4 regions of the Corynebacterium freneyi genome follow, and region 1 is predicted to be linked to each of the others. Evidence: riboswitches for the same ligand, from Rfam matches in the RefSeq annotation. Region 1 holds a riboswitch; each other region holds the start of a gene.
What was found. Region 1 has a riboswitch for cobalamin ahead of cobN (cobaltochelatase subunit CobN). Riboswitches for the same ligand answer to the same signal wherever they lie in the genome.

Region 1 (6,993 bases):
CGTAATCGTCGTCATCGCCGCCGCCCCTGGTGACGGGGTACACCAGCAGCTCTTCGATGGCCGGCGTGCTCCGGGCGTCGATGAGCTCCGACGCGATGCGCCGCGCCGTGGACCTGCCGTGCGGGCCGGCGTGGAAGGCGATGACGTCGGCCGACGCGATGACGTCCGCGCCGCGACGGGTGATCAGTCCCGGGTCGCCGGGGCCGAGACCGACGCCGTAGAGGTGGCCCGGCGCGACGGCGCGGTCGCTCACGGGAGGATCTCCCGCTTCGTGGCCAGCGCGTTGAGGGCTGCGCAGGTGATGGCCGAACCGCCGCGGCGGCCGGTGACGGTGATGTACTCCAGGCCGGGGATTTGCGGGGCGACGTCGATGGTGGACTGCTTCGATTCCGCCGCACCGACGAACCCGACCGGAATGGCCAGCACGGCGGCGGGCATGGGCAGCTCGCCGTCGCGGAGTCGGTCGAGCAGGTGGTACAACGCGGTGGGCGCGTTGCCGATGGCCACGACGGCACCGGCGAGCCGGTCACCCCACAAGTCGACGGCGGCGGCGGTGCGCGTGGTGCCCAATTCGGCGGCCAGTCCCGGGGTGCGCTCGTCGTGAAGCGTGCAGATGACCTCGTTGTCCGCGGGCAGGCGGCGGCGCGTGATGCCCGAGGCGATCATGGTCACGTCGGTGAAGATCGGCTTGCCCGCCTCCAGCGCGGCGCGGGCGGCGGCGACTGCGCCGGGGGAGAAGACGATGTCCTCCGCCAGGTCCGTCTGGCCGGCGGCGTGGATCATGCGGACGGCGACGACCTCCTCGTCGGGCGAAAAACGCCCGAGGTCGGACTCGGCGCGGATGATGGAGAATGACTCGCGGTAAATCGCCGCGCCGTCGGTGACGTAATCGAAGCCAAACATGCCAACAGCGTAAGTCAGACCGGCCGGTCGAACGCCGCCGACCCGTCCGCGGCGCGCCCCGACTCAGCGCCGACCACGCTCTGCGCCAACTCCGCGCGGCCCAGTGCCCCGACTCCGCCCCGGCTGGGCTGGGCTCCCGGGGTCAGTCGACCGAGGTGACCTCGTATTCGCCGTCGCCGGTGGCCAGGTAGTCGACGTATCCGCCCTTGGGTCGGCCGCAACGGCGCTCGCAGCCGGAGAAGTGCACGCGTCCCTCGGGCAGGCGGGCCTGGGCGATGGCGTGGGCGGCGTCGCCGCGGGTGTCGGCCAGCGACTTCGGGCAGCCGGGCCGGCCGGTGCAGGCGGAGACGTTGAGCCACGTCGACTTGCGGTCGAAGATCAGGCCGTTGGGCGCCAGGACGCGCACGACCTGCTCGGCGTCGGCTTCCTCCAGGTCGTGGAGGACCAGCGAGTACCAGGGCGTGACGTGGACGGGCACGCGGGTCTGGGCGATGGCGCGGGCCAGGCGGGAGGGCAGGACGCCGAACCGCAGCCCGGCGGCGAGGCTGACCAGGCCGTCGGGCTGGTCGATCCACCCGATCTGTTCGGTGCCGGGGTGGGCGAACGCGAAGGACTCGGCGGCCGACGGATCACCGACGGGCACGCCGATGGCTTCCGCGGTCATGGCGACGACCCGGTCGGCCCCGTCGGATTCGGCGATGCGCCAGGCCTCGCCGCGCACCTCCGCCCACGCGCGGGTCGCCGACAGCAGCATTTCCACCGCGCGGTCGCGGGGCACGGACACTCCGGCGGGTGCCCCGGCGACGACCAGTTCGAATTCGCCGCCGCCGAGGGCGACCAGGCCGAGGTCGGGTGCTTCGCCGAGGACGTCGCCGCGGCCGTCGTCAAGCGCGAACAGGGTGCGTCCCGGCAGCGCCGCAAGCGACTCGTCGGCGCACAAGGCGTCGTCGAACGCGTGCACCAGCTCGGAGACGTCGTCGAGTCCGCCGACGCGGCCGGTCATCGGGGACTGCAGGATGTTGCGCACGCGGTCGTGGTCGGGGTGGGGGAGCATGCCGGCTTCCTCGGCGGCGTCGGCGAACCCGGACACGTCGCGGATGCCGCGGATCTGCAGGTTGCCGCGGGAGGTGAAGTGGATGTAGCCGTCGCCGAAGTTGTCGGCCAGGTCCGCCAGCACCATGAAGCCCGGCGCGGGCAGGAATCCGCCGGGGAAACGCAGGCGGCCGATGGCGCCGTCGGCGGCGATGTGCACGCGGCGGGTGCCCGGGCAGGCGTCGGGGCGGTCGCGTTCGGGGCGGGGGGTTTCGGGCTGGTCGACCATGGGGTTCATGCCTCGATGATACGTGCGGCGCGTGGGGCGGGCGTTGCTTGACGACGGCCCGCCTGCCGCCCGTGCGCCCCGGGGACCGCGGGCGCCCGGGTGTCCCGACGACCCGGATCCGACGGGCGCTGTAGGCTACCCTTCGACAACGTTCAACCACCCGACCCGGGTGGTGGGGAAGCCGGTGAAAATCCGGACGGTCGCGCCACTGTGAAAGTCAGACCCCCACGCCCCGGGAAGCTTGGCCACGGGGCGCGACATTCCCCGGGAAAGGCGCAGACGCGATGATTCTGCTGCTGTCCACGTCCGACACCGACCTGCTGTCCGCCAGGGCCGCTGCGGCGAAGGAGGCGGACGTCGAGTACCGCTGGGCGAACCCCGCCCGCCTGCTCGACGACGATCTGCCGGGGCTTCTCGACGGCGCCGACATCGCGGTCATCCGCCTGCTCGGCGGCCGCAGGGCGTGGGAGGAGGGCATCGACGCCGTCATCGCCTCGGGCATCCCGACGGTGTTGGTCTCCGGCGAGCAGGCTCCCGACGCGGAACTGACCGAGTATTCGACGGTCCCCGCCAACGTCGCCACCACCGCCCACGCGTATCTGGCCGAGGGCGGACCCGACAACCTGGCGCAGCTGCACAACTTCTTGTCGGACACGCTGCTGTTCACCGGCCTGGGCTTCGCCGAGCCGAAGCGCCTGCCGGCGTGGGGCCACCTCGAGCGGAACTGGGGCTCCGCCCTGGACGAGTGCAACGACGATCGCACCGACGAAAAGGCCGGCGGCGACATTGACGCAGCTGCCTCCGCCGACGTCACCGGGACCGCACCGGTCATCGGCGTGATCTACTACCGGGCCCAGCATCTGGCCGGAAACACCGCCTACGTCTCCGCCCTGTGCAGCGCCATCGAAAAGCGGGGGGCCGTCGCAAAGCCCATCTACGCTGCCTCGCTGCGCACCGCCGGCGACGACCTGATCGCCGAGCTCGGCACCTGCGACGCGCTGATCACCACCGTCCTCGCCGCCGGCGGCAACCGACCCGCCCTGGCGCAGGCCGGCGGCGACGACGGCACGTGGGACGTCGCGGCCCTGGCGAAACTGGACATGCCCATCATCCAGGGCCTGGCCCTGACCTCGCCCCGCCAGGCCTGGGAGGACAACGACGAGGGCCTCACGCCCCTGGACGTGGCCACCCAGATCGCCGTGCCCGAATTCGACGGCCGCCTGATCTCCGTGCCGTTTTCGTTTAAGGAGATCGACTCCGACGACCTGATCACCTACGTCCCCGACTTCGAACGCTGCGACCGCCTCGCCGGCATCGCCGTGCGCCACGCCCGCCTGCGCCACGTCGACAACGCCGACAAGAAGATCGCCGTCATGCTGTCGGCCTACCCGACCAAGCACGCCCGCATCGGCAACGCCGTCGGCCTGGACACCCCGGCGTCGACGCTGAAGGTGCTCCACGCACTCGACGAGGCCGGCTACGACCTCGGCGACGTCACCGCCATCCCCGGTTTCACCGACTACGTCGCCGCCACCGCCGCCGGCGACGCCGAAGCCCGCACCGCCGCCGCCGACGCGTTCATGCACGCCATCATCGACGCCGGCGGCCAGGACCCGGACTGGCTGACCGAAGAGGTCATGGCCGCCAATGAACTGCGCTTGCCCGCCGACACGTACCTCGAGCACTTCGAGACCCTGCCGTGGCAGCTGCGCGAAACCATGGTCGACCACTGGGGCGAGGCCCCCGGTTCCCTGTACGTCCACCCGAAGACCCGCGACATCTACATCGCGGGACTGCGCTTCGGCAACGTCGTCGTCATGGTCCAGCCGCCCCGCGGCTTCGGCGACAACCCCGTCGGCATCTACCACGACCCCGACCTGCCGCCGACCCACCACTACCTGGCCTGCTACCACTGGCTGGCCCGCCCCGCCGACGACGGCGGCTTCGGCGCCGACGCCGTGGTCCACATGGGCAAGCACGGCAACATGGAATGGCTGCCCGGCAAAACCGCCGGCCTGTCCGCCGAATGCGGCCCCGACCAGGCCATCGGCGAACTGCCGCTGATCTACCCCTTCCTGGTCAACGACCCCGGCGAAGGCACCCAGGCCAAGCGCCGCGCCCACGCCACCCTCGTCGACCACATGATCCCGCCGATGGCCCGCGCCGAGTCCTACGGCGACATCACCCGCCTGGAGCAGCTCCTCGACGAGCACCAGAACATCTCCGCCATGGACCCGGCGAAGCTACCGGCGATCCGCCAGGAGATCTGGACGCTCATCTCCGCGGCGCAGATGGACCGCGACCTCGGCTGGGAGGAACGCCCCGACGAAGACGTCTTCGACGACATGCTCATGCACGTCGACGGCTGGCTGTGCGAAATCAAGGACGCCGCCATCCGCGGTGGCCTGCACATCCTCGGCGACGCCCCGGCGGGGGAGGACCTCTCCGGCACCGTCGCCACCATGCTGCGCGCCCGCCAATTGTGGGGCGGCGAATTCACCCTGCCCGGCCTGCGCGAATCGCTGGGCCTGTCCGAGGACGGCTCCGACGACCGCGTCACCGTCGACCGCATCGACGCCATCGCCACCACCCTGGTCACCGCGCTGATCGACGACCCGGCCGTCGACCTCGGCTCCCTGGCCGACGACGTCATCGGCGCCAACGGGCTGGACCAGTCGGCGGCGGGCACCGTCGTCAAGCTCCTGGAATTCACCCGGGACGAAATCCTGCCCCGCCTGGCCGAAACCTCCGGCGAAATCCCCCGCATCCTGCACGCCCTCGACGGCGGCTTCATCCCCGCGGGCCCGTCCGGCTCGCCGCTGCGCGGCCTGGTCAACGTCCTGCCCACCGGCCGCAACTTCTACTCGGTCGACCCGAAGGCCATCCCGTCGCGCCTGGCGTGGGAAACCGGCGTGCAGCTCGCCGACGGCCTCATCGAGCGCTTCCGCGCCGACCACGACGGCGAATATCCCAAGTCCGTCGGCCTGTCCGTGTGGGGCACCTCCGCCATGCGCACCTCCGGCGACGACATCGCCGAAGTTCTCGCGCTGCTCGGCGTGCACCCCGTGTGGGACGAGGCGTCGCGCCGCATCACCGGCCTCGAGGTCATCCCCGCCGAGGAGCTCGGCCGCCCCCGCATCGACGTCACCGTGCGCATCTCCGGATTCTTCCGCGACGCGTTCCCGCACGTCATCGACTTGCTTGACGACGCCGTCGCCCTCGTCGCCGGCCTCGACGAACCCGACGACGTCAACTACGTCCGGGCGCACGCGAAGGCCGACGCCGCGACCGGCGAAGCGCAGGACGGCCAGCCGCGCCCCCGCCGCATCTTCGGCTCCAAGCCCGGCACCTACGGCGCGGGGCTGCTGCAGCTCATCGACTCCGGGTCGTGGCGCGACGACGAAGACCTCGCCGCCGTGTACACCACCTGGGGCGGATACGCCTACGGCCGCGGCGTCGACGGAGCGCCCGCCGCCGACGAGATGCGCACCGCCTACCGCCGCATCCAGGTCGCCGCGAAGAACGCCGACACCCGCGAGCACGACATCGCCGACTCCGACGACTACTTCCAGTTCCACGGCGGCATGGTCGCCACGGTCCGCGCCCTGACCGGCAAGGACCCCGAGGCGTACATCGGCGACTCGACGCGGCCCGACGCCGTGCGCACCCGCACCCTCCACGAGGAGACCCGCCGCGTGTTCCGCGCCCGCGTGGTCAACCCGCGGTGGATGTCCGCCATGCGCGCCCACGGGTACAAGGGCGCGTTCGAGATGGCGGCGACCGTGGATTACCTGTTCGGCTACGACGCCACGACCGGCGTCATGGACGACTGGATGTACGAGACGCTTACCGACGAGTACGTCGCCAACCCGGAGAACCGCGAGTTCTTCGACAAGTCGAACCCGTGGGCGCTGCACGACATTTCGGAGCGCCTGCTCGAGGCCGCCGACCGGAAGATGTGGGAGAGCCCCGACGAGGAGCGGCTGGAGCTGCTGCGCCGGGCGTTCCTGGAGACGGAGGGCGAGCTCGAGGACCGGTAGCGGTCGGGGCGCCGGCGGGTCGGCGGGTCGGCGGTGCTCAGTCTCCTCCAGTCGTGTCTCCCCTCGGTCAGGGTTTCCGGGTCACTCCGGGAATTGGGGCACTTCTGGAGGGGGCCGAGCGCCGCCGACGCCGTTTCACCTCATCCGCGCATCTCGGGTCTCATCCATGCCCGCGCCCACCCCTCCATTTCGGACCTCGGCCCGCGCTTCTGGCCATCCGACAAAGCCGCGCCCCCATTTCGCGCCACACCAGCAACACCGGCCACGCCTGCCACCGGGGTCGTTGCTCCCTCAGCCGGGCCCGCAGACGGCGCCGCAGACCACTTCGGCGGGAATCACGCGCCCCCATTTCGCGCCACACCAGCAACACCGGCCACGTCTGCCACAGTTAGATCTTGATCTGCAATTAGTCGGCGGATTTGTTGCAAAACGCCCGTCAAATCGGGAAAGTTTCGCCCAAATCTGCAACAAATCCGCCGACTAAGTGCGTATCAAACCGGGGCACCGACGACGCCGGACAGACGAGCACGCCGGCACCCGGGCCGCGGGCACCTGGGCGGGTAGGCTGGGCCTCATGTCGAATGCGCTGTTCGTGCTGTATCTCATCGTCGAAATCGCCGCGTTCGTCGCGGTGGGGAAGTGGATCGGCTTCGGTTGGGCGATTCTGGCGCTCATCGGCCTTTTCGCCGTCGGCGTCGTCGCGGCGGCGTGGGAGATGCGCCGCCTGAC
Region 2 (6,993 bases), 540 kb from region 1:
CATTGCGCCCCCGACACGGACCCGAGCATCCAGAACAGCACCGACTGCGCCGAGCGGGAATCGGGTGCCTTGAACACCAGCAGGCTCGCCACCGCCGAGAACGCCGATGACAGCACGACGCCCGACAAAATCAGCCGCAGCGGGGTGATGCCGCCCTGCAACATCGTCACCAAATACACGGTGGCGGTGGCCGCGATCGCGCCGACCAACGCGCCACCGGACAACGCCCAGATGCCGAAACTGGAAAACGCCCCCAGGGTGATCACGGCCGTCGCACCGACGCTCGCGCCCGAGGAAATGCCGAGCAGATAGGGGTCTGCCAACGGGTTGCGCACCAACGTCTGCATGGCGACGCCTGCCATCGCCAACCCCGCGCCGACGATGATCGCCATCAGCCCGCGGGGCGCGCGCAGCTCCCACACGATGTCGTTGACGGCGCGGTCGGGGTGCACCGTGCCCGAAAACTGGGCCGCGAGCACCGACCACACGTCCGACAGCGAGTAACTCACCGAACCGAACGTCAACGACGCGACGAAGCTGACGGCGGTCAGCGCCGCCAACAAAAACACGAGAAGCGGCGTCGCCGCCTTGCTCCGCACTTTCGAAAACCTCGCTTTTCTCCGGTGTCCCGTAGCGTCGCGGCTACCGGGTGATGTACTCCCGTCCGTCCAGGCTCTCGGGCAGCGTCATCGCCGGCTCGATGTCCGACTCCGGCACGAGGCCGAACTTCTCGAGTCCCTTGCGAACGTGCTCGGCGGCGTCGATGTTGAGCGGCGAGGACACCCACATCGAGTAGTTGAGGTTGATGAAGCGGTCTTCCTTGACCGCCGGCAGGTCGCGGGTCAGCGGGTGGTTCTTCAGGATCTTGATCTTGTCCTCCAGCGACTGCCCCTCGTAGTCGACGAACACGAAGGCGTCGGGGGCGTCGGCGGCGAGGGACTCCCAACCGACCTGCACCCAGGAGTCGGCGAGGTCCTCGGCCTGGTTGCGGGCGCCGGCGGCCTCGATGATCGCTTGAGGCGCGCCGAACTTGCCGGACGTGAAGATCGCGTCGGTGCCGGAGTCGAAGACGAACAGGGTGGGGGTCTGCTCCGGCTGCGGAGCGTCGTTCAGCTTCTTCAGCCGGTCATCGATGTCGTCGATGACGGATTCGGCCAGCTCGGAGTCGCCCGCGATCGCGCCGATGTTGCGCAGATCGATGTCCAGCGCCTCCCACGGTTCGACGAGACCGCGGTGGTCGGTGCCCTCCTGTCGGCAGGACTCCGTGAGCAGGTACGTGGCGATGTCGCGCTGGTCCAGCAGGTCCGGCGTCACGCCGAGGCCTTCCGACAGTCCGTAGTTCCAGCCGGCGAAGTAGATGTCGGGCTGCAGCGACACCACCTGTTCGAGCGTGGGCTGCTTGTCCGAAATCACGTCGAAGCCGTCGATGACGTCGGCACCGTACTTGGCGGCCAGGGTGTCGTGGGCCTTCCCGATCGACGCCACCGCGGACAGGTTGTCGCCCGCACCGGCGGCGAGGGCGATGGAGATGATTCCCGAGTCGTAGGCCAGCATCGACGGATCGGCCGGGTAAGTCATCTCCTCGCCGCAGTTTTCCACGGTGACGCTGCCGTCGGCGTTGACGGTGCCGCCGTTGGCGTCATCGGCGCCGTCGGTCCCGGAGCAGGACACCAGAAGCAGGGCCATCGAGGCGGCGATGGCGGCGGAGGCAGGGCGAAGCGGGAACTTGTTCAATTGGTCCACCTTCGTGGAAAACCGCCGCGATCTTTACGCGAGATGCGACGTCGATGACGAACCGGCGGGTCTTCGGACTCGAAGGCGACTCCCCCGCGCCTTCCCGGACGGTGCAGTGCACTCCAGTGGCCTCATGCGGGGGATGGATCCCTCTCACCGCTGCGCGACAGTTCCGGATTCACACCGGATTCCCTGACGCCGATTCCTTGCGCGACAACCGTAACATTCCAACGCCATCGACCCGGCCGAAAGGCGCGCTACAGGTCTCCCGCCGCCCGCGAGATCAATTCCGCGGTGCGACGGCCTGCGGCGTAGGCGGGGGCGATCCACGACGCGGGCGCACCGACGAAACCGCGGTCGACGGTGACGCCGACGTGGTCGACGAGGTCGGCGCGCGGGAACGACAGTTCGTCCCACAGCCGGGCGACGCGTTCGGCGATGTCGCGGGCTTCGGGTTCCAGGTATGCGCCGGTGTGTTCGTCGGTGGCGCCCGGGACCGCTGGCACGGCGCCGAACAGCAGATCCAGGCCGGCGGCGCGCAGGCGGCCGACTTCGTCGAGGGTGGCCGAGCCACGGATCGCCCCGATGGGCAGCGCGATTCGGGCGGCGCCCGATTCCAGCAGCGCCTTTTCCAGCGACGGCGGCCGCGGCCCCTCCCCCGACGTCCGCGCGACCAGCCCGGGAACCGCGATGGCGATGTCGGGCAGCCCCGAGCCTTCCGCCGTGAGCACCCGCCACTGCGCGGCCATTTCGCGGTAACCGACGGCGGGCAGCGACGTTCCCGCCACCGCCGCCTCGACCAGGCCCGCCGCGATCGCCGGGGCAGCGGGTTCGTGCATGACGACGGCCACCTCCGCTCCGAACCGCCGTCGCACGTCGGCGATGTGGGCGGCCAACCCCTCGGCGAGCGCGGCGGCGAGGTAGGACACGGCGCCGCGGTCGACCAGCATGCGGTGACCGTCGGCCAGCTCGATTGACGCCGCCAGCGTCCACGGCCCGACGACGGGCACGGTGACGGTCTCCGGCGTCGCGCCCCAGAACTCCTCGCAGACGTCGAGGTCGCGTTCCAGGTGGTCGGCGGCCAGCGACGCCGCGGCCCCCGGTCGATCGGCCACGCGCCACGACCGCGGGCCGACGTCCATCGACAGGTCCGCCAGGATCGCGCCGGTCCGCCCGATGGCGTCGGCACCGAGTCCCCGGTCGGCGAGGATGGGCAGGTGTGGAGTGGCCCCGCATTCCCCGGCGAGGATCTCCGCCGCCGCGCGCACGTCGGTACCCGGCAGCGGCCCCAGACCCGAAAACGCGGTCACCGGTCCGCCTCCTTCTCCGTCGACGCGATGGTGCCGGACCCCAGCACGATGTCGCCGTCGGCGTCGGGGCGGTAGAGCACGGCCGCCTGCCCGGGGGCCACCCCGCGCAACGGTTCGGCGAGGACGCAGATGAACGCCCCTCCGGTGCCCGCCGCATCCACCGGGCCGGTCCACGACACGGTGCACGGCACGGGGCGGCCATGCGCCCGCACCTGCACCTCCGCATCGAATTCCGCCGGGGGGCCGCCCGCGTCGACGCCGGCGTCGTCGTAAAGCCACACCGCCCGATCGACGTGGAGCACCCGGACATCCAGGTCCTCGCGTCGTCCGACGGTCACCGTGCCCGTGCCGGCATCGACGCCCGTGACGTAACGCGGCTTGCCGTCGACGGCGGGACCCGGCAGCCCGAGGCCCTTGCGCTGGCCGATGGTGAAGGCGTCGACGCCGCCGTGGTCGGCGAGCTTCTCCCCCGTCGCACCGTCGACCACCGCACCCGGCCGCCGCGGAATGTGACGGCCCAGAAACGCCTGGGTGTCGCCGTCGGGGATGAAGCAGATGTCCGTCGAATCCGGCTTATTCGCGATGGAGATGCCGCGGGCCGCCGCCTCCGCGCGAATCTGCGGCTTCTCGGTGTCGCCGATGGGAAACAGCGACCGCGACAGCTGATGCCGGTCGAGCACGCCGAGCACATACGACTGGTCCTTCGCCGGATCGCCGGCGCGCCGCAGCCGACCGTCGTCGTCGACCAACGCGTAATGGCCCGTGGCCACCGCATCGAACCCCAACGCCAGCCCACGGTCGAGCAAGGCCTGGAACTTGATGCGCTCGTTGCAGCGCAGGCACGGGTTCGGAGTCTCGCCGCGGGCGTAGGAATCGATGAAATCGTCGACGACCTCGGCACGGAACCGCTCCGAGAAATCCCACACGTAAAACGGGATGCCCAACAGGTCCGCGACCCGGCGGGCGTCGCCGGAATCCTCCAGCGAGCAGCAGCCGCGGGCGCCGGCGCGCAGCGTGACGGGATCCTTGGCCAGCGCCAGGTGCACGCCGACGACGTCATGGCCGGCATCGACCAGCCGCGCCGCCGCCACGGCCGAATCCACGCCGCCGCTCATCGCCGCCAACACCCGCATCGCGCTACCTCCCGTGGGCTTCGCCCTTCGTTTCCGTCCGATTCCGTCGTCCCCGTCACCGCACTGCACGGGATCAGGCCATGCCCGCCGCGCGCGCCCGTGCGACGGTATCACCCATCACGGACAGCACCGCATCGACGTCGGCGGCCGTGGAATCCCAGCCCAGCGTCAGCCGCAGCGCACCGCGCGACACCGCGACGTCGACGCCCATCGCCTCGAGCACGTGGCTGGCCCGATTGACGCCTGCGGCACACGCCGAGCCGGTCGCGGCGGAAATCCCGGCGGCGTCGAGAAGCATGATGAGGCTGTCGCCCTCCGCCCCCGTCACGCTGACGTGGACGTGCCCGGGCAACGCGGGCTCGGTGGTGTGCACGACGATGCCGTCGAGGTCGCGGATGCCGGAGAGCAGACGATCCCGGAGCGTGACGACGGCCCGGCGTTCCTCCTCCATCGCCGTGGTCGCGGTGCGCAGTGCGGCGGCCATTCCGGCGGCGGCGGCGACGTCCGGAGTGCCCGACCGCAGGCCCCGTTCCTGGCCGCCCCCGGCGTTGAGCGCGGTCAACGACGTCGAACGCCGCACCAGCAGGACGCCGATTCCGCGCGGGCCGCCGAACTTGTGGGCCGACGCGGCGAGGGTGGCCGCCCCCGACTTCCCGAAATGCACCGGCACGTGGCCGACCGCCTGAACGGCGTCGACGTGGACGGGCGCGTCGTGGTCGGAGGCCGCCGCGATGAACTCGTCCACGGGCTGGATGGCGCCGGTTTCGTTGTTCGCCCACTGGCACGTCCACGCGTGGTGGGGTGCATCGGCGACGGCGGGGTCGGCGCACGGCTCCCGGAGCGCGCCCACGCACACCCGTCCGGCGGCGTCCACCGGGGCCTCCACGACGCGGGCGCCATGGTGCTCGGCCAAGTGCGCGGCGGCCTTGCGGATCGCGTCATGCTCGACGGGAGTGGTCACCACCGTGCCGGGCGCGCCCGACTTCGCCGCCGACGCCAGGTACAGGCCGCGCAGACCGAGATTGTCGGCCTCGGTGCCTCCGGAGGTGAACACGACCTCCACGGGCTCGGCGCCGAGGTCGGCGGCGATGGATTCGCGCGCCTCCTCCAGGATCTTCCGTGCGGCCCGCCCTTCCGCATACTGCGAATTGGGGTTGCCGGCGCCGAGTGCGGCGATCATCGCCTCGCGGGCCGCCGGGCGCAGCGGAGACGTCGCGGCATGGTCGAGGTGGTGGCGCGGCCGGGTGGTGCGGGAATCATCGGTGCTGGACATCCCGGACAGAGTAGCGCGTCGCCGCGGCCTCGCCGGTGCACCGGGCACGGCGAAGGGGCCGCCCGCATGCTGCGGACGGCCCCTTTCGCGGATCGGGAAGGCTTACGCCTTCTTGATCTCCTCGGTGGCCTGCGGGGCCACGTTGAAGAGGTCGCCGATGACGCCGAAGTCGGCGATTTCGAAGATCGGCGCCTCCTCGTCCTTGTTGACGGCGACGACGGTCTTGGAGGTCTGCATGCCCGCCTTGTGCTGGATCGCACCGGAGATGCCCAGGGCGATGTACAGGTCCGGGGACACGGTCTTGCCGGTCTGGCCGACCTGGAACTGGCCCGGGTAGTAGTCGGCGTCGACGGCGGCGCGGGAGGCGCCGACCGCGGCACCGAGGGCGTCGGCCATCGGCTCGACGACGTCGGCGAAGCCCTCGGCGGACGCGACGCCGCGGCCACCGGAGACGACGATCTTGGCCTCGGTCAGCTCGGGGCGGTCGCCGCCCTCGGCCGGGGTGAAGGACACGATCTCGACGGCGGTGTCGTCCGCGGCCGGGTACTCCACGGCGGTGACGGACGGCGAGGCGGCGGCCTCGACCGGGTCGACGGAGCCCGGGCGCAGGGCGTAGACCGGGGAGGCGCCGTAGCCGGCACCCTCGACGATGAACTCGCCGCCGAAGATCGAGTAGACCACGGAGCGGTCGTCCTTGATCTCCACGACGTCGGACAGAACGCCGGAGCCGGTCAGGGCGGCGACGCGGCCGGCGATCTCCTTGCCGGCGGCGGAGGCGGCGACGAGGACGGGGACCTGGCGCTCGGAGGCCAGGCCCACGAGGACGCCGACCTCGGGGGTGATCAGGTGCTTGCCGGCCTCATCGGACTCGGCGGCGAGGATCTCGCCGGCACCGTACTTGCCGAGGGTCTCGGCGAAGTTCTCGGCGGTGCCGGGCTTGCCGACAACCACGGCCGCGGGGGTGCCGAAGGCACGGGCGGCGGTGAGGAGCTCGGCGGTGGTGTTCTTCAGTTCGCCATCGTTGTGGTCGACGAGAACGAGGACGTCGGTCATTGTGATTCTTCTCCTGCTGTTCGTTCGTGCGGTGTTCGCGATGGGCGCTTAGATGAACTTCTGGGCCTTGAGGTATTCGGCCAGCTTCACGCCGGCGTCGCCCTCGTCGGTGATGCGCTCGCCCGCGGTCTTCGGCGGCTTCGGCGTCGCGGAGGTCACCGAGGTGGCGGCGTTCTCCAGGCCGACCTGCTCGGCCTCGGCGGCGACGTCGGCCAGGGTCAGCTCGCGGACCGGCTTCTTCTTCGCGGCCATGATGCCCTTGAAGGAGGCGAAGCGCGGCTCGTTGGCCTTCTCCGTCACCGACACGATGGCCGGGAGGTTCGCCTTGAGCTGGTGGATGCCGTCCTCGGTCTCGCGCTCGCCGGTGACGGTGGAGCCGTCGACGGAGACGGAGCGCATGTGGGTGAGGACCGGCAGGCCGCGGTAGACGCCGAGCACGGCCGGGACGGTGCCGGTGCCGCCGTCGGTGGAGGCGTTGCCGGTGATGATG
Region 3 (6,993 bases), 810 kb from region 1:
GCGAAGCCCTCCAACGGCAGGATGCGCGACACCAGGCCCGAACGCTCGGCTTCCTCCGCGTCCATCATGCGGCCGGTGAGCACCAGATCCATGGCCTTGTACTTGCCCACGGCCTTGGTCAGGCGCTGCGAACCGCCCATGCCGGGGATGACGCCCAGGGTGATCTCCGGCTGACCGAACTTGGCGTTGTCCGCGGCCAGGATGATGTCGCCCATCATCGCCAGCTCGCAGCCGCCGCCCAGCGCGTAGCCGGACACCGCGGAAATGATCGGCGTGCGCACGCGGGACAGGCGATCCCAGCCGCCGAAAAGGTCGTCCAGGTAGACGTCCTTGTACGAAAGGTCCTTCATCTCCTTGATGTCGGCGCCGGCGGCGAAAGCCTTCTCGGAGCCGATGATCACGATGGCGCCGATGCCGTGGTCGCGGTCGAAGCCCTCCACCGCGTCGGCCAGCTCGTTCATCACCGTCGTGTTCAGCGCGTTGAGCGCCTTCGGGCGGTTCAGCGTGATCGTGGCCACGCGCCCCTCGACGGAGGTCAGGATGGTTTCGTAGGTGCCTTCGGACATTGGTTTTTCTAGTTCCTTTCGTCGGAGGCCGCGCCATCGGCCCGGGTCTGTTCAATGATGGCAGAAAAGTCCAGGCCGCCGTTGCCGTCCGCCAGGAATCGCGAGTAGAGCTCGCGGGCCAGCCGCCCCATCGGCGCCGAGGTGCCGGCGGTGTCCAGGGCGTGCTCGGCCAGGCCGAGGTCCTTGTCCATCAGGGCGGTGGCGAAGCCCGGCTTGAAACCGTTGTTCGCCGGCGACGTCGGCACCGGACCCGGAACCGGGCAGTTGACCGTCAACGCCCAGCAGGCGCCGGTGGAGTTGGAGACGACCTCGTGGAACGCCTCCGGGGTCAGGCCCAGCTTATCGCCGAGCAACATCGCCTCGCCGATGGCGATCTGTTCGACGGCCAGGACCATGTTGTTGCACACCTTCGCGGCCTGACCGGCGCCGGAGTCGCCGCAGTGCACGATGGAACGGCCCATGTGCTCGAGGACCGGGCGGGCGCGCTCGACGTCGGCCTCGTCGCCGCCGACCATGAAGGCCAACGTGCCCGCCGCCGCGCCCGAGATTCCCCCGGACACCGGGGCGTCGACGTGCCGGTGGCCGGCCGCCGCGACGCGGGCGGACAGCTCCCGGGCGTCGTCGACGGCGATCGTCGACGAATCGATGAACAGCGCCCCGGCCGGCGTGACCGGCAGCAGCTCGTCGTAGACGGCGCCGACGATCTTCCCGTTCGGCAGCATCGTCACCACGGCGTCGGCCGCCGCAACCGCGTCGACGGCGGATTCGTGGACGGTCACGCCTCCGTCGGCGGCGGTCTGGCGCGCCTCCGGCGACGGATCGGAGCCATGGACGTCAAGGCCCGCCTTGGCCAGGTTCACGGCCATCGGGCCGCCCATGTTGCCCAGGCCGATGACGGCCACGGTGCGGATGTCGGTGGTGCTCATCTGGATTCTCGCTCCTCGTGTGTGGGGGTGGGTCGTCGTCAAGCAATCGGTGCCGCAACGGAGCCGACCCGGACCGACCGGAGTCGGCGGGGCCGGCGGGGCCGGCGGGGCCGGAAGATCTGAAAGGTCTAGAAGGTCAGCGCGCCCTTGGCGGCGGCGCGACCGAGCATCATGCGCATGATTTCGTTGGTGCCCTCGAGGATCCGCATGACGCGCAGATCGCGGACGATGCGCTCGACGTCGTACTCCTCCAGGTAGCCGTAGCCGCCGTGCAACTGCAGGGCCTCGTCGGCGACGTGGAAACACGTCTCGGTGACGTGCAGCTTCGCCATCGCGCACGCCTCCGGGTACCCCGGGGCCTTCGTGTCCAGCGCATTGGCCGCATGCGACAGCATCAGACGCGACGACTGCAGGCCCGCTGCCATGTCGGCGATGCGGTGGCGCAGCGCATCATTGTCGATGAGCGTGCCGCCGAACGCCTTGCGGTCCCGCAGGTAGGACACCGCGCGGCCGAAGGCGAACTCCGCGCCGCCCAACGCACAGGCCGCGATGTTGATGCGGCCGCCGTTGAGACCCCGCATCGCCATGGTGAAGCCCTTGCCCAGGCCCCCCTCGCCGCCGATGAGGCGGTCGGCCGGGATGCGCACCCCGTCGAACATGACCTGCGCGGTCGGCTGATTGCGCCAGCCCATCTTCTTCTCGTTCGGGCCGAAGGACAGGCCCGGGGTGCCCTTGTCCACCAGGAACGCCGAGATGCCCTTCGCGCCCTCGGCGCCCGTGCGGGCCATGACCAGGTAGACGTCCGAGGCGCCGGCACCGGAGATGAACTGCTTCACGCCGTCGAGCACCCACTCGTCACCGTCCTTGACCGCGCGCGTCGACAGCGACGCCGCATCGGAACCGGCGTCGGGCTCGGTGAGGCAGTACGAACCCAAAACCTCCATCGACGCCAACCGCGGAACGAACTCCGCGCGCTGCTCCTCGGTGCCGAACTCGTCGACCATCCACGTCACCATGTTGTGGATCGACAGGAACGCCGACGTCACCGGGCAGCCGCGGGCGATGCGGTTGAACACCACCACGCCGTCGGAACGGGTCAGCCCCGTGCCTCCGTGGTCCTCGGAGCAGTAGAGGGCGCCGACGCCGAGCTCGGCCAGGCCGCGCATCTCGTCGACGGGGAAATGGTGGTTCGCGTCCCACTCGGCGGCGTACGGCGCAATGTGCTTGGCCACGTACGCGTCGATGGTGTCGGCGAGCATCTTCTGGTCTTCGGTGATCCAGGTCATGGGTGCCTTCCTGATCTTCCTTCGATTCCGGCGGGTGCCGTGATTCCGGCGGGTGCTTCGGTTCCTGCGGGCGGTTCCGGCGGTCAGGCGCCCAGGACCGGCATGTTGAAGGACGCGCCCTCGCGCGGGCCCTTCGGCCAGGTGGTGGTGATGGTCTTGGTGCGGGTGTAGAAGCGGAAGGCGTCCGGGCCGTGCTGGTTGAGGTCGCCGAATCCGGACCGCTTCCAGCCGCCGAAGGTGTGGAAGGCCACCGGGACCGGGATCGGGACGTTGACGCCGACCATGCCGACCTCGACGCGGGAGGCGAAGTCGCGGGCGGCGTCGCCGTCGCGGGTGAAGATGGCCACGCCGTTGCCGTACTCGTGCTCGTTCGGCAGGGCCAGGGCCTCCTCGTAGTCCTTGGCGCGGGCGATGCACAGCACGGGGCCGAAGATCTCCTCGTCGTAGCAGCGCATGCCGGGCTTGACGTTGTCGATGAGCGACGGGCCGATGAACAGGCCGTCGGCGAGCGACTCCCCCTCGAACTCGGCGTCGGTGGCGCCGGACTCGCGGCCGTCGATGACGACGGTGGCACCCTCGGACTCGGCGGAGCCGACGATGTCGCGGACGCGCTCGAGCGCCTGCGGGGTGATCAGCGGACCGTAGGAGGCGTCCGGGTCGAGGGAGTGGCCGACCTTGAGCTCCTTGATGCGCTCGACGAGGGCGTCGCGCAGGGCGTCGGCGACCTCGTCGCCGATCGGCACGGCGACGGAGATGGCCATGCACCGCTCGCCGGCGGAGCCGTACGCTGCGCCGATGAGCGCGTCGACGACGCGGTCGAGGTCGGCGTCCGGCATGATGATCATGTGGTTCTTCGCGCCGCCGAAGCACTGGGCGCGCTTGCCCAGCTTCGCGGATGTGACGTAGACGTGTTCGGCGACGGGGGTCGAGCCGACGAAGCCGATGGCCTTGACGTCGGGGTGCTCCAGCAGACCGTTGACGGCGTCGTGGGCGCCGTGGACGACGTTGAGCACGCCGGCCGGGCCGCCGGCCTCGAGGAAGAGCTTGGCCAGGGTGACCGGCACGGACGGGTCCTGCTCGGAGGGCTTGAGCACGAACGCGTTGCCGGCGGCGAGGGCGGGGCCGGCCTTCCACAGCGGGATCATGGCCGGGAAGTTGAACGGGGTGATGCCGGCGACCACGCCGAGGGGCTGGCGAACGGAATGGACGTCGACGCCGGTGCCGACGGATTCGGAGAACTCGCCCTTGAGCAGGTGCGGGGCGCCGAGGGAGAACTCGACGACCTCGAGGCCGCGCTGCAGGTCACCGTGGGCGTCGGCGAAGGTCTTGCCGTGCTCGAGCGAAAGGTCGCGGGCGATGTCGTCGGCGTTGGCGCGGATGAGGCGGATCCACTCGTTGAGGACGCGGGTGCGCTTCAGCGGGCTCCACGCGCCCCAGTCCTTCTGGGCCTCCTTGGCGTTGGCGACGGCGCGGTCGACGAGTGCGCGGTCGGCCAGTCCGACGGTGCCGCGGACGGCGCCGGTGGAGGGGATGGTGACGTCCATGGTGGCGCCGTCGGCGTGGACTTCTTCGCCACCGATGATGTGGGGGATGCGGATGGTCATGCCTGTTCTTCCCTTCGCCGCGGGCTTCCGCCCGTCATGTTTTGGTTAACGATCGCTAACCGAAAACGTATGTGACGCGGGTCACGAAATCTAGGAGGAGGTATGGCGCGACCACATTTGGGGGCACCGTGTTAATGTTGCGAATTGACTGTTAACTCTTCGCCTCCCTGCTTGGCGCCCGCTTTTACCCCGGCCAACCTTGCTTTACGACGACCACCTGGCAGACCTTCGCCACCCGAGTTTTCTTTTTGCGAATTTCGTCCTAAGGTGACCTGCGCAACTGGTTCCGCCCCCGCGGTTGTCGCGGGATGTCGGACGCAAGAGGGAATCCGGTGAGAATCCGGAGCTGTCCCGCAGCGGTATGCCGGAACGAAAGCCGTCAAAGGCACTGGGGTCGATGCCCCGGGAAGCGACGGCCGGTAGGCCCCGCCCACTTGGGCGCACGCCGGCGAGCCCGAATACCTGCCCGTTGTGCCGGCTCATCCGATCCGGCTCACCGAGGGCGCTCGTGGACTGGCGCGACGTGGCGTAAACCGACGGGCGAGTCTCCCCGTCGGTGGCTTCGGCGCAGGTTCAGGTGCGACCCCGGTCTTTCTTGACGAGGATCGAGGAGATCACCCCATGACCGCACGTTCGACCCGGGCGGGCCAACGCCCGCCGTTCACCGCGACGGTGCCGGGCTTCCCGCGCATCGGCGCCCACCGGGAGCTGAAGAAGGCCATCGAGGCCTATTGGCGCGACCCGGCCCTGGCACCGGAATTGGCCGACACCGCCGCCACGTTGATCGATCGCCGCCTCACGCGCGCGACCGCGACCGGCCTGGATTCGGTGCCCGTCGGCACGTTTTCCCACTATGACCAGATGCTCGACGTCGCCGCGATGGTGGGCGCCCTGCCCGCGCGCGTCGACGACATCGCCGACCATGAGCCCGGTTCCGGGTCCGACCCCGAACGTGACCCCTCCGCCGACGACCTGCTTCCGACGTGGCTGGACCGCTATTTCGCCGCCGCCCGCGGCGCGGAGGGGATTGCGCCGTTGGAGATGACCAAGTGGTTCGACACGAACTACCACCACCTGGTCCCCGAGCTCGATCCGGCCCGACCCTTCGCCGCCGACCCGTCGTTCCTGGTGGCGCAGTTGCGCCGGGCCCGCCGCCATCACGTTCCGGCGCGGGCGGTGCTCATCGGCCCCGTGACGTTCCTGGCCCTGTCGAAGATGGCCGACGGCACCGTCGGCGCGCCGTTGGACCGCCTGCCCGAACTCGTGGACGCGTACCGCGACATCGTCGATGCCGTCGCCGACGAGGGCGTGGAGTGGATCCAGTTCGACGAACCGGCCCTCAACACCGGGCATCTGCCGGCGGGCCGCGACGGCGAGGTGTCGGAGCAGTGGCGCCGCCTGGTCGTCCATGCCCACGTCCGGGGCGTGCGCGTGCTGGCGCAGACGTATTTCACCGACGCCCAGCGAACGGTGGACCTTCTCTCCGGCACCGGCGTCGACGCCGTCGGCGTGGATTACGTCGCGGGAGCCGCCCCGGATCTGTCCGCCCTGCCGACGTCGACGCTGGTCGTCGCGGGCGTCGTGGACGGCCGCAACGTGTGGCGCACGGATTGCGCCCGGGCCCTGGGCGCGCTCGCCGAGGTCGCGCAGTCGCACCCGGTCGCGGTGTCCACGTCCTGCTCGCTGCTGCACGTGCCGCATTCTCTGGCCGCCGAGCCGTCGCTGGCCGATGAACCGGAGTTGCGGGCCCGCCTGGCGTTCGGCGAGGAGAAGATCATCGAGGTCGTCTCACTCGCCCGCGCCCTGCACCATCCGAACTGCGAGCGCATCCGCCGCAACGGGATCCTCGCCGACGCGGAGACCGCCGCGAACGAGGAGCAGGCCGAGCAGACCGAGCAGACGGAACGGGCCGGGCAGCCCGATCCGGACGCGTCCGCGGCAGCCGTGGAGCACGAGGTTCCCCGACGCAAGGGCGGGGTCCACGACCGGGCGCCGTTCCCGGAACGCCGGGAGGCCCAGCGCCGGCGCCTGGACCTGCCGCCGCTGCCCACGTCGACGATCGGTTCCTTCCCGCAGACGCCGGAGGTCCGTGCGGCCCGGGCGGCGTTCGCACGGGGCGAGTCGTCGGCGCCCGCCTACGAGGCCGCGATGGTCCGCGAGATCCTGCACGTCATCGACGAGCAGGAGAAGCTGGGGTTGGACGTGCTCGTGCACGGCGAGCCGGAGCGCAACGACATGGTGCAGTACTTCGCCGAGCAGCTCGACGGGTTCCACTGCACGTCGAACGCGTGGGTGCAGTCCTACGGCACCCGATGCGTGCGTCCCCCGATCCTCCACGGCGACGTCTCGCGCCCCGAGCCGATGACGGTGCGTTGGTTCCGCGCGGCGCAGGACATGACGGAGCGGCCGGTCAAGGGCATGCTCACCGGCCCGGTGACCATGTTGGCCTGGTCCTTCGTCCGCGATGACCAGCCCCTGGCGGACACCGCGCATCAGGTGGCGCTGGCCATCCGCGCCGAGTGCGAGGACCTGGAGGCGGCGGGCGCGCGGGTGATCCAGGTCGACGAGGCCGCGATCCGCGAGCTGTTGCCCCTGCGCCCGGAGGACCGCG
Region 4 (6,993 bases), 820 kb from region 1:
AACATCGTGCAGCCGATCGCCGCCGTCGCCCGCGCGACGACTTCCGCCGCGCGCTGCGGCCCCGTCGGCGACCAGACCAGTCCGTCCAGCGTGATGGTGAACAACAACGGCAGAATGCCCACCGCGACGAACGCGGCGGGAGCGGACCACAGGGTCAGGAACAACCCCGCCGGCACCCTCGCGATGACGGCCGCGACCGCCACCGCGACGATGATCAGCACGGCCGCCGGCCACGGGGGCAACGAAATGGCCAGCAACAGCAGGCCACCGCACAACAGGGCCTTCTCGCCGACGTTGCGCCGCGCCCACCGATTGCGGGCCGCGGCGGTTTCGAGGGCGTTCACGCTACGAGGACTCCCGCTCCTTGCTGCGGCCACGGTAGAAGCCCAGCGCGTAACCGAGCACGCCGCCGCCCAGGCCGGCCTGCAGCGCGAAGAGACCGGACTCGACCTCGCCCGGCAGCTCGTCGACGACCGGCTCGAACCACGGCTCGTAGTCCGGGTTGCTCTCCTCGATGAGCTCGGTGGCGGCACCGTCCGCGCCGCCGAAGGGCTCCTCCTCGGGGTCGCCCAGGTTGAAGAACATGGGGAACACCGCGATGACGACGGCCAGGACGATGAGGCCGATGGTCACCCCCGCACCGGAGCGCTTCGGGGGCGTGTGGGTCTGATTCGAGGCGGTCATCGCACGGTCTCCTTCTCGTCGGCGTCGGCGGGGGCGGTCAGGCGCTCGTCATGGGCGACCGCGTCGGCGATCGCGACGTCGGAAAGCTCGTTCTTCTTGAGCACGCCCAGGGAGAACAGCTCCTTCTCCGCGACGGTGCGCAGGGCCTTGACCACCAGCACCGTCAGCAGCGCCTCGATGACGGCCAGCGGGATCTGGGTGACGGCGAACAGCGACAGGAACGTCGCCAGCGCACCGCCGAACCCGCCCGGATCCGCCGGGTGCGCCAACGCCAGCTGCGTGGCCGTGACCACGTAGGTGGACAGATCCGCCAGGAACGCCGCGACGAACACCGAGGGCAGCAAACCGCCGCCCAAACGCCTGGTCAGGACGTACCCGCCCCACGCGACCCACGGGCCGACGATGCCCATGGAGAACACGTTCGCGCCGAGCGTGGTGATGCCGCCGTGGGCCAGCAGCAACGACTGGAAGAGAAGAACGATGGAGGCCAATACGGCCATGATGGGCGGCCTGAACATCACCGTGCCCAGGCCCGTGCCCGTGGGGTGCGACGTCGAGCCGGTCACCGACGGGATCTTCAGGGCCGACAGCACGAACGTGAACGCGCCGGCGGCGCCGAGGAGCAAACCGGTGCCCGGCTTCTCCTTGAGCAGCTTGTTGACTCGCCACGCACCGTGGACGACGAACGGCGCCGCGGCCACCGTCCACCCCACCGCATGGCCGACGGGCAAAAAGCCCTCTGCGATATGCATGTGAATTTATCCTCACGCGCCCCCGTCACCTCGCGGGTGGCGCACCGATCCACCCGGCGCCCATCGACGCCGGGGCCGATCCACGGCCGGTCTCCTGGCTGACGGGGCTGCCCCGCGGGACGTGCCGCGAAACATCCGCTCCGGCGCCTTCCCGCGCCCCGCCGGTCCTTTGCCATCGGCCGTGCGGAGCCCGGTGGCATGTGCCGGACCGGGGTCACCCCGATCACAGTGGCGAGGGCCGCCGCCCACTTGCAGGGCGTTCCCGTCCACCGCGAATCTGCCTCCCATCCTATGCCCCGCAGCCGACGGCGATGCGGCGCGGGCGGCGACTCTCCCCCTGGTCGCGGGCTTGCAGGTGCCCCCACCCCAAAACTAGACGTACCTGTCTGTACAAAGAGGGCATCGCGGCGTACACTCGCCCACCGACGAAGGAAACGAGAAAGGAACCGACTGGATGACCATCCACGACAACATCACCGACCTGATCGGCGGCACCCCGCTGGTCAAGCTCAACCGCCTCACCGAGGGCCTGCCCGGCACGGTCGTCGCCAAGCTGGAGTTCTACAACCCGGCCAACAGCGTCAAGGACCGCATCGGCAAGGCCATCATCGACGCCGCGGAGGCCTCCGGCGAGCTGAAGCCGGGCGGCACCATCGTCGAGGGCACCTCGGGCAACACGGGCATCGCCCTGGCGCTGGTCGGCGCCGCCCGCGGCTACAAGGTCATCCTCACCATGCCGGACACCATGAGCCAGGAGCGCCGAGTCGTGCTGCGCGCATTCGGCGCCGAGCTGGTGCTGACCCCGGGCGCCGAGGGCATGAAGGGCGCGGTGAACAAGGCCAAGGAGATCGTCGAGAACACCGACAACGCCATCCTGGCCTCCCAGTTCGCCAACCAGGCCAACCCCGAGGTTCACGCCGCCACCACCGGCGAGGAGATCTGGGCCGACACCGACGGCAAGGTCGATTACTTCGTCGCCGGCATCGGCACCGGCGGCACCATCACCGGCGCCGGCCGCACGCTTAAGAAGCACAACCCGGACGTCAAGCTCGTCGCCGTCGAGCCGGCGGATTCCCCGCTGCTCACCGAGGGCAAGGCCGGCCCGCACAAGATCCAGGGCCTGGGCGCCAACTTCGTCCCGGAGATCCTCGACCGGGACCTGCTCGACGAGGTCCTCACCTCCACCAACGAAGATGCCATCGCCACCTCCCGCGAGCTGGCGAAGCAGGAGGGCATCCTCGGCGGCATCTCGGCCGGCGCCAACGTCAAGGCCGCCCTCGAGATCGCCGCCCGCCCCGAGGCCGAGGGCAAGACCATCGTGGTCATCATCCCGGACTTCGGCGAGCGCTACGTCTCCTCCATCCTGTACCAGGACCTGCGCGACTAAACCCGGACTGCGCCCCCTCCCGCATCCGCCGCCGACGCTCCCTCATACCGGGGCGTCGGCGGTGCGCTATGTAAAGTTGGTCACCATGAATTCGTTCCTGAGGATCCTCAAGGAGGACCTGGACAACGCCCGCGCGCACGACCCCGCCGCCCGCGGTGACGTGGAAAACGCCCTGGTCTATTCGGGCCTGCACGCCATTTGGGCGCACCGAGCCGCCCACGCGCTGTGGCAGAAGGGGGGCGCGGCGAAGGGCCTGGCGCGAATCCTGGCCCAGTTCACCCGGTTCCTCACGGGCATCGAGATCCACCCGGGCGCGAAGATCGGCCGCCGGTTCTTCATCGACCACGGCATGGGCGTGGTCATCGGCGAAACCGCCGAGATCGGCGACGGCGTGATGCTGTACCACGGCGTCACCCTGGGCGGCCGCAGCCTGGCGAAGGTCAAGCGGCACCCGACGTTGGAGGACAACGTGACGGTCGGCGCCGGCGCGAAGGTGCTGGGCCCTGTCGTCATCGGCGCCGGTTCGGCCATCGGCGCCAACGCGGTGGTCACGCGGGACTGCCCGCCCGATTCCATCGTGGTGGGCATTCCGGGCAAGGCCCGCCCCCGTCAGCCGGAGGAACACCGGCCGCTGCTGGACCCGGCGGAGTACGTCCAGGGCGACGGCGACGGGATCTAGCTGCGGCATCCGACTGCAATTCCGCCGTCGAACCACGAACGGCGCCGACCGGGCGACGACAAAGGGCCGACCCCGCACACCACGGGGTCGGCCCCTTTTTCGGGCTAAACCACGGGGTCGCCACTGCCCCCGTGGTTTGGGCCCCGTGGTGTGGATTGGGTGCGTGGCGGTTACGCGACCAGGTCGGCGTAATCGGGGTTCTTCGCGATGAACCGCTCCACGGCCGAGCACGACGGGATGACGGATCCACCGGTTCGGCGGACGTCGTCAAGCGCGGCCTGGATCAGGGGCTTGGACAGGCCCTGCCCCTGGAACCGCTCGTAGACGACGGTGTGATTGAAATTCAACGCACCTTCGGCGGGCTCGTAGGCCGCGAAACCGGCCTCTTCGCCGTCGACGATGATGACGTAACGACGTCCGGACTCGTCGTGATCGATGGTGTGCGCCATGGTGATTCTCCCTCGGTCGATGATGTTTCCCACCAGGGTACGCACGCCCGGCGGACACCATCGCGCAATCGACGGACGGAACCGTCAGACGGCGCCGTGGTCGACCGCGGCCGGCGGAGTGCCGGGCTGCTCGTCGGCGCGACCGACGGCCACACGACAGGGCACCGACCCCGTGCCATGGGCCCGTTCGGCGGCGACGCCGGAACGCCAGCCGGGACTCACCAGGTCCGCGAGCGATCCCGACAGATCCGCCAGCTCCGCGTGCGACAGACCGGGGACGACGACGGTGATGCGGTGACGCGCCCGCTCCCCCACGTCGGCACCGGGGTTGGCTTCGCGCCACTCGTCCAACATGGACGAACCCTGGGCACCGTCGGGCATGACGTCCTCGTACACACGCGCGCCGGAGCCGGGGACGAACTCCTCGAGCGCTCCGCGAATCGTGTCGGCTGCGGCCACCCGGCCGGGCTCGTCGGTGAAGAGGAAGATGCGGATGACCGACGGCAGCGACTCATCGCCGGACATCGTTCCCGCCGATGCGAATTCGGTACTCATGGACATTGATTTTACCGACGTCGTCCCACGGCCGAATCGATGAGGGCGGGGTAAGTTCCGCGCCGAAAAAGGCCCGGCGGGGACGACGAAAAACCGGAAGCCCGCCTTTCGGCGGACTCCCGGCCATTCGATTGTGGCCAGAAGCGGGATCGAACCGCTGACCTTCCACTTTTCAGGCGGACGCTCTACCAACTGAGCTATCTGGCCGAACAAACCCTCTGGGGGAATGTCGGCGACCCTGACGGGACTTGAACCCGCGACCTCCGCCGTGACAGGGCGGCGCGCTAACCAACTGCGCCACAGGGCCTTATGCCGCACACGAACTCCGTCCGTGCACGAGTTGATACTCTACACAGCCGTTCATCGGGGGCACAAATCTGCAGCTCACGGCGAAATTCCGCTCATTCCCCGCACCCGTCGCCACGCCTCCCCCGCCACGCCGCTCCCTTGCCGCGCGATAAAAAGGAAAGGGGCGAACGTCGCAAAGCAATACCCGCCACCGACGAACACGAAAGGCGGCCACCCACCTGAAATGGATGACCGCCTTCGCCAGAAAAATGGCGACCCTGACGGGACTTGAACCCGCGACCTCCGCCGTGACAGGGCGGCGCGCTAACCAACTGCGCCACAGGGCCTTGTTCTGTTGTGCTCCCATTCGGGGAGTGGTACTCCCTACGGGATTCGAACCCGCGCCGCCGCCTTGAAAGGGCGGTGTCCTAGGCCGCTAGACGAAGGGAGCTCGTCTTCGCGTTGGGCGCGGGGGAACGAACCCCCGCGGCAACGTATGAAACACTAGCCTACGGCACACCACCCGACAAAATCGCAGGTTCGCGCTGCTTTTCGACGGTCCGGCGGCGAGCCCTCGAGCGGCCGATGAGCACGAGATCGAGCAGCAGGAAGCCGATCATCGACATGCCGAGGAGCGGCAGGAACGCGCCGACCGTCGCGGCGAAGACGACCACCCCGGCGACGATGCGCCACGACGGCACATCCGGCAGGCCGGGAACCGACGTGCCGCGCACGGTGGGACGACGCAGCCACCACATGCGGTAACCCAGCACGATGATCGCCGCGATGCCCAGGCCGGCGGCGATGACGCGATCGGCCTGGGCGGGTGAGGCCGGCCCACCGGCGCCCGGCGATTCCGGCGGCAGCGTGGCGTCGACCTTCGGCGCCTTCCAGTCCAGCGCGGAAACGACGGCGTCGACGTTCGCGCCGGCCCTCTGCGACCACGTGATGCGGGTGGCGGCCAGGCCGAGCATCGCGACGATCAGCCACACGCCGAGAACGGCGTGGAGATTGAGCGACCGTCGACGGCGGCCCGCGTCGCCCGTCGGGGCGGGGGCGGCGCGCCACAGGCGGGTTCGGGTGCCGGGATCACGACGTCGGGCGGCCGACACGCGGCGCCACCACAGGTACAGCCCGCCCAGTGCGAGCACCCACAACCACGAAGCGGCCAGCTCGGCGTAGAGTTCGCCGGGTTCGCCCAGGTGGAGTTGCTGATGCAGACCGGACAGCCACCGGCGCACCGGCAGCTCGCCGAGCCCGGAATAGGTCCGCTCCTCGCCGACGACGGCGGCGGTCGCCGGGTCGACGGTGAGCAGGTCGGCGTAGACGACCTTCTCGATCGTCGGCGCCAGCGCGTAGAACGCACCGGAAATGGCCGCGATCAGCAGGAATGGGCCGACCATCAAACCCGCGTAGAAGTGCAGGCGATGGAGGAAACGCGCGGGCCGGTCGCGGTTGACGCGACGGGCCGCGGGGGTTTCGGACATGGGGTCAAAACTCCTCGGGAAAGACTCGGGGGTGCGACTGGAAGCGTTCGGCCGAACGCTGATTAGTCGAATCCATTCCCCGAGAGTTCCCGGCGATTTATCCCCTCAGGTCAGACCGCGTCCGCGGGCTCCGACTCCGGCGCGGACTCAGACTCCGGCGCGGGCTCCGACTCCGGAGCCGGTGCGCGCAGCCAGCCCTTCCGATCGAACCACACGGAAGCGATCAGGCCGATGGTCACCGCGACGGCCACGGAAATGCCGGCGTAGATCAGCGCGTTGCCGACGCCCGACTCCCACGTGCCGCCGAGGTAGAGCATCGACCGCGAGCCGAGGTAGATCTGGTGCATCGGCGAGATCAGGCCCAGCACCCGGAAGAACTCCGGCACGGCCTCCAGCGGCAGCGTGCCGCCGGCCGACGGCAGCCCCAGGACGATGAACAAGATGAGGTTGACCACCAGACCCGGGTTGCCCAGCAGCGCGTTGATGGCGTGGCTGACCCAGCCGACGGCGAGGATCATCGCGGCGGTGAACCCCCACAGGGCGAACGGTTTGTGCAGGGGCATGCCGACCATCGAGCCGATGACGACGTACAGCGCCGCGACGAGGGCGGCCTGGGTGGCGGACATGCCGAACTTCACCACGAGGGTCGCCAGCCGCGACACGCGATGGTGGTCGTGCCGCACGAATACCGGCCCCCACTCCAGCGAGTGGA

Region 2: linked by a shared signal. The riboswitch ahead of CFREN_RS05005 (ABC transporter substrate-binding protein) and the one ahead of cobN (cobaltochelatase subunit CobN) in region 1 are both predicted to bind cobalamin.
Region 3: linked by a shared signal. The riboswitch ahead of metE (5-methyltetrahydropteroyltriglutamate--homocysteine S-methyltransferase) and the one ahead of cobN (cobaltochelatase subunit CobN) in region 1 are both predicted to bind cobalamin.
Region 4: linked by a shared signal. The riboswitch ahead of CFREN_RS10905 (energy-coupling factor ABC transporter permease) and the one ahead of cobN (cobaltochelatase subunit CobN) in region 1 are both predicted to bind cobalamin.

Annotation. Positions count from the first base shown of each region.
Region 1 covers NZ_CP047357.1:1,623,167-1,630,159, forward strand. Annotated here, with positions in the region: gene cobJ (precorrin-3B C(17)-methyltransferase) at 1-253, opposite strand, end outside; gene CFREN_RS07315 (precorrin-8X methylmutase) at 250-903, opposite strand; gene cobG (precorrin-3B synthase) at 1,046-2,233, opposite strand; adenosylcobalamin-variant (AdoCbl-variant) riboswitch at 2,389-2,461, shown strand; gene cobN (cobaltochelatase subunit CobN) at 2,509-6,264, shown strand; gene CFREN_RS07330 (FxsA family protein) at 6,839-6,993, shown strand, end outside.
Region 2 covers NZ_CP047357.1:1,085,896-1,092,888, reverse strand. Annotated here, with positions in the region: gene CFREN_RS05010 (FecCD family ABC transporter permease) at 1-599, opposite strand, end outside; gene CFREN_RS05005 (ABC transporter substrate-binding protein) at 643-1,686, opposite strand; cobalamin riboswitch at 1,781-1,971, opposite strand; gene CFREN_RS05000 (uroporphyrinogen decarboxylase/cobalamine-independent methonine synthase family protein) at 1,992-3,044, opposite strand; gene mnmA (tRNA 2-thiouridine(34) synthase MnmA) at 3,041-4,177, opposite strand; gene CFREN_RS04990 (cysteine desulfurase family protein) at 4,251-5,450, opposite strand; gene CFREN_RS04985 (electron transfer flavoprotein subunit alpha/FixB family protein) at 5,553-6,503, opposite strand; gene CFREN_RS04980 (electron transfer flavoprotein subunit beta/FixA family protein) at 6,552-6,993, opposite strand, start outside.
Region 3 covers NZ_CP047357.1:2,432,628-2,439,620, forward strand. Annotated here, with positions in the region: gene CFREN_RS10865 (enoyl-CoA hydratase) at 1-566, opposite strand, end outside; gene mmsB (3-hydroxyisobutyrate dehydrogenase) at 575-1,492, opposite strand; gene CFREN_RS10875 (acyl-CoA dehydrogenase family protein) at 1,621-2,778, opposite strand; gene CFREN_RS10880 (CoA-acylating methylmalonate-semialdehyde dehydrogenase) at 2,862-4,382, opposite strand; cobalamin riboswitch at 4,647-4,866, shown strand; gene metE (5-methyltetrahydropteroyltriglutamate--homocysteine S-methyltransferase) at 5,004-6,993, shown strand, end outside.
Region 4 covers NZ_CP047357.1:2,441,366-2,448,358, forward strand. Annotated here, with positions in the region: gene CFREN_RS10895 (energy-coupling factor transporter transmembrane component T) at 1-344, opposite strand, end outside; gene CFREN_RS10900 (energy-coupling factor ABC transporter substrate-binding protein) at 346-684, opposite strand; gene CFREN_RS10905 (energy-coupling factor ABC transporter permease) at 681-1,436, opposite strand; cobalamin riboswitch at 1,504-1,725, opposite strand; gene cysK (cysteine synthase A) at 1,891-2,823, shown strand; gene epsC (serine O-acetyltransferase EpsC) at 2,909-3,502, shown strand; gene CFREN_RS10920 (GNAT family N-acetyltransferase) at 3,673-3,951, opposite strand; gene CFREN_RS10925 (hypothetical protein) at 4,036-4,506, opposite strand; tRNA gene CFREN_RS10930 (tRNA-Phe) at 4,641-4,713, opposite strand; tRNA gene CFREN_RS10935 (tRNA-Asp) at 4,740-4,813, opposite strand; tRNA gene CFREN_RS10940 (tRNA-Asp) at 5,065-5,141, opposite strand; tRNA gene CFREN_RS10945 (tRNA-Glu) at 5,170-5,245, opposite strand; gene CFREN_RS10950 (PepSY-associated TM helix domain-containing protein) at 5,304-6,281, opposite strand; gene CFREN_RS10955 (YhgE/Pip domain-containing protein) at 6,392-6,993, opposite strand, start outside.